2 regions of the Maridesulfovibrio pacificus genome follow, and region 1 is predicted to be linked to the other one. Evidence: predicted binding sites of a transcription regulator. Region 1 holds the regulator's gene; the other holds the start of a gene.

Evidence for each region. Region 1 encodes sigma-54, which starts transcription at its own class of promoters, with help from an activator protein. Its sites were predicted from a motif close to CTGGCACGGNNNNTGCTT; they were not measured.
Region 2: the regulator sigma-54 is predicted to act here: its motif matches at 1,535-1,552, upstream of ACNI23_RS15725 (NifB/NifX family molybdenum-iron cluster-binding protein).

What each region holds. Positions count from the first base shown of each region.
Region 1 covers NZ_JBLZNE010000001.1:1,474,925-1,477,323, forward strand. Annotated here, with positions in the region: gene hpf (ribosome hibernation-promoting factor, HPF/YfiA family) at 1-317, opposite strand, end outside; gene rpoN (RNA polymerase factor sigma-54) at 369-1,784, opposite strand; gene lptB (LPS export ABC transporter ATP-binding protein) at 2,110-2,399, opposite strand, start outside.
Region 2 covers NZ_JBLZNE010000001.1:3,400,200-3,402,598, reverse strand. Annotated here, with positions in the region: gene ACNI23_RS15740 (TetR family transcriptional regulator) at 1-373, opposite strand, end outside; gene ACNI23_RS15735 (OmpA family protein) at 441-959, opposite strand; gene arfB (alternative ribosome rescue aminoacyl-tRNA hydrolase ArfB) at 1,044-1,460, opposite strand; gene ACNI23_RS15725 (NifB/NifX family molybdenum-iron cluster-binding protein) at 1,573-1,932, shown strand; gene ACNI23_RS15720 (YchJ family protein) at 1,988-2,399, shown strand, end outside.

The sequences.
Region 1 (2,399 bases):
CGGGCAGGAGCTGACTCCTTACGCCTATGGCTTCTCATCTTTTCGTTTGCGCGGCGAAGCTGGGCTTCAAGCTTGTCCAGAACCATATCCACGGTGGAATACATGTCCTCGGACACTTCGTAAGCTGAAACATGAAGATGATCAGAGCTGAAAACAACTTCCGCAACATGCCTGAACTTATCTACTGACAGATTCACCTGCATATCAGTGTTGTCAGGATTGCTTACGTACTTTACCAACTTGGAGAAACGGCTGTTTGCATATTCCTTAAGATGTTCGGATGCGTCGAAGTTCTTAAAAGTAAATGCTACGTTCATAAAGAGCCTCCTTAGTAAAGGGTGAATATGCGTTGATTTCTCCGGACTACATTAGAATACTTTTTTCCTCTTGGAAGAGGAGAGAATCCCCATTGCAGTCCTATACTTGGCTACGGTCCTTCTGGCTATGTTGACTTCCAGTTTCTCTTTGAGAATCTCAGCTATCTTTTCATCGCTGAGGGGTTTCTTTCCGTCTTCTTCACCGATCAATTTCTTGATCGTCGCCTTGACGGACTCGGAACCGACCTGAGAACCGTCATCCAGACCGAGCGCACTATTAAAGAAAAATTTAAGTTCATAAATCCCATGCGGAGTAGAAACATACTTATTAGTAGTGATTCGGCTCACAGTGGATTCATGCATCTCGATGTCTTCCGCAACCTCCTTAAGAATAAGCGGTTTTAACTTGGTGACACCGTGGGCGAAAAACTCTCGCTGGAATCTCACTATGGATTCAAGAACCTTATATAAGGTACGTTGCCGCTGATACAGGCTCTTCATCAGCCATTGAGCGGAACGCATCTTGTCCTGAAAATATTCCTTGTCATCTCCCTTGGTTGATTCAAGAGTCTCCACATAAAATGCATTCATTTGCAATTTCGGAAGACCGTCTTCGTTCAGAACTATGACAAAATCACCGTCATATTCATAAACATAAGCATCAGGGCTGACATAGAAAGAGTCTCCACTTGAAAAACTTGCTCCGGGCAGCGGATCAAGTGTCTGCATCAAGTCCAGATAACTCTTTAAATCCTCCATACTGAGCTTGAACTTTCTTGCCAGAGGCTTGTAGCGCTTCTTTTCAAGATCATCCAAATGATCCCGGACCAGCGAAACCAGAATTGGATCATCGTCAAGCTTCAATGCTTCCAGCTGGATAAGCAGACATTCCTGCGGAGTCCTTGCCGCCACGCCTACCGGATCGAATCGCTGAATGCGATGCAATACCTTTTCTACATCTTCGATTTCAGCATAGCATGTTTCACAGACTTCTTCCAAGTCTATCCGCAAAAAACCTCCCGAACTTAAATTACCAATAAGACATTCACCTATGGCAATATCCTTCTCAGTAAAATCGGAAAGAGTCATCTGCCAATGCAGATGGCCATCAAGGGATGCCGACTTGGTCAGGCGTGCTTCAAAAGAAGTTCCTTCTTCATATGATTCCGACTCGCGGGAAGAGGACTGCTTTGATGTACTGGAAAATTCACCGAGATAGTTCTCCCACTCGGCTTCCTTGGAAATTTGTGCTTCTTCGGCAGTAGCGGTGCCTGCATCCGCATCGGGAGAGTCTGTACGCTCCTGAGCTTCAGCTTCTTCAAGGATAGGATTCTCCATGAGTTCCTGGTGGACGGTATCCACCAACTCCAATCGGGAAAGCTGCAACAACTTGATCGCCTGCTGCAGCTGAGGAGTCATTACCAGCTGTTGAGTAAGCTTTAATTGTTGTCTAAGTTCCAACCCCATATATTCAGGCCACCTTGTAAATTGATTCGTGTATTTTCAGATTCAGATTTATTGTTACACTATATACTGGACTAAACTTTTTTTTCATTCTTTTAATCCGAGCTTGATTCAACTATGCCACATCCCATTGCAAGATGCAACAAAGACCTCTGATTTGTCTGAAATTTAAGGATTTTTTATAAAATAGAAATGCATATGAAAAAAGTGTACCAATGTTCTGCCCGACTGTAAATCGACAAAGACAAAATTCATCAAACTTTACCAAAAAAAAGCCGAAACTCATTAGAGTTCCGGCTTGTAAAAAATCAATTCTCAGCACGCAAAGCTAAAGACTGAAACTATCACCCAGATAAAGTCTGCGGGCCTTGGTGTTTTTCACGATGTTCTCAGGTGAACCATTCAAAATCACTCTGCCCTCATAAACAAGGTAAGCACGATCACAGATAGAAAGAGTCTCGCGAACGTTATGGTCGGAAATTAAAATCCCAAGCCCCATATCCTTAAGCGTGGAAATAATATCCTGAATATCAATTACCGCGATTGGGTCAATACCCGCAAACGGTTCATCAAGCAGAATAAACTTGGGGTTATTAATCATGGCGCGGGCGATCTCAA
Region 2 (2,399 bases), 1.9 Mb from region 1:
GCTCCCAACCTATGTTATAAAGAGTTAATCGCAGATCCTGTAATTCTTCACTATCATGGTTTAGCTCGCGCAACCCAACTAGGTAGACGTTCCTGTTGTTCCTTGCATCATCACGAAAGGCAGCCACATTGAGTTCAACCAACTCGCCGTGATTTCTGGCCTCTGACATTGATTTTTTGATCACGGAAACCATTCGATCACTAAAAGAGGTAAAGATTTCACGCAACAGACCTGTCTTACCTCCAAAGTAGTAAGATATCATAGCACTGTTTACGTCAGCTTCACGGGCTATATCCCTGATTCCAACTGAGTTAAAGGAGCGTTCAGCAAAAAGCTTGGCCCCGGCATGGAATATTTTTTCGCGCTTAGTCATGCGACCCAATTAATCATTCGATTAATCTTTGTCAATCGTATGATTAACTATTCTCAAAAATAGTTTTCTACCAAAGATTTTTAGTATCTAACTCTTCCAAAGCCTTGGGTGCATCAGATTTTCTGCTGATATTGATAACTTCCACTCGGCGATTCTGAGCTCTGCCCTGCGCATTTTCATTGGATGCTATAGGCTGATCCTCGCCCATACCTTGAACTTCAATACGAGCTGGATCTATATTAAAATGAACTGCAAGATAATTTCTAACCGATTCTGCACGTTTTAAGCTCAAAGAACGATTGTATTCGCTCTTTCCGGCAGAATCAGTATGCCCTACCAACCTGACCTGCATGGACTTTCCAGGACCGGAAGTCAGTGCTGTGCCGAGAGAATCAACAACCGGATTAGCTTTCTCACTGATTTTGGCTGAATTAACTCTAAATTCGATTTTTAGAAATGCCCGCCCACCCGGATCGGTGATCATACGCAGAATATCATCAGAATTTGCGGCAAAGCCATCTTGCCTGGCCGAAACAAATGGTACACAGGCAAAAATAAATATGATCAGGAAAGCAATTTTTTTCATAAGTACCTCCGGGCAAACTTTAAGGGATAGCAATAAAATACCCTCTCCACAGCTCTGGGGCAAGGATTTCTATTTCGGTGAGAATCAGTAACTCGGCTTTGAACGGCCCTTTTTTACTTCTGACCTTTTCTTCTTGCTATCAAGCCGCTTGCGTTTTGCAGAGTGCGGAACCTTTGTTTTATGTCTTTGGCGCACCGGCTTTAAGGCATCTGCTAACATCTTGGCAAAACGTGAAACGGCCTCCTCCTTGTTGCGAAACTGGCTGCGGTGTTCCTCGCAGGACAGCTGCAATTCCCCTTTAGTGTTGATACGTCCAGAAAGGCGAGTCATGAGTACCGTCTTCTGGTAATCACTAAGACTGGGCGAATCCTGTACATTAAAAACCAGCGTAACCTTGGAAGAGGTTTTATTTACATGCTGTCCGCCGGGGCCGGAGCTGCGGCTGGTTAAAAAAGTAATTTCATTCTCAGGTATGGACAATGTGTGAGTGATACTTATCATAGCTATCGGCTGGATATTCTGTCTTTTGTATGCGTATGTGGCGTACGCAGTCTATTAAGTACGGTGCTTCGGGTCTTGCATCGTTCTTACTTTTTTTCAAGGAGAATTTATTATGAAAATTGCACTTCCCTCCAGAGATGGAATGGTCGACGGTCACTTCGGACATTGTGAAGCTTTCACCATCTATACTCTGGATGAGTCCAAAAATATCATCGAAGAAGAAAAACTCACCCCTCCCCCCGGTTGCGGATGTAAATCCAACATCGTGCCCACTCTCGCTGAAAAAGGTGTAACCGTAATGCTGGCGGGCAACATGGGACAGGGAGCGGTCAACCTCTTGCAGAACAGCGGCATTCAGGTTATCCGCGGATGTGGTGGCGAACTCAAAGAAGCGGTTGCTCAGTGGGCAGCAGGAAGTCTGACTGACTCCGCAACCGTCTGCGACGACCACGGTTCCTGCGGCAACCACTAGAATTTAGGATTAAACATTAATCCGCAGCCCGCAAATAAATAATTGGAGATAGAACATGAATGAATGTCCCTGCGGTTCCGGTAACGCTTACGAAAGCTGCTGCGAACCCTACATCACAGGAAAAGAGCCTGCACCCACTGCTGAAGCACTGATGCGTTCCCGCTACAGTGCATTCGTTGTAAAGAATGTCGACTACCTCGGCGATACCCTCGCCCCGGAAAGCAAGCACGATTACGATGAGAATCAGGTTAAAACCTGGGCGGAAACATCCACATGGCTCGGCCTTGAAATTGTTTCTACCTCCAAGGGCCTTTCTGACGATGAAACCGGCGAAGTCGAATTCATCGCAAAATTCAGGCAGTCAGGAGCGATCCACACCCATCACGAAGCCAGCCACTTTGAAAAAAGAGAAGGCAACTGGCTTTACCTTGATGGTGACATCGTTCCTCCCATGCCAATCAAAAAAG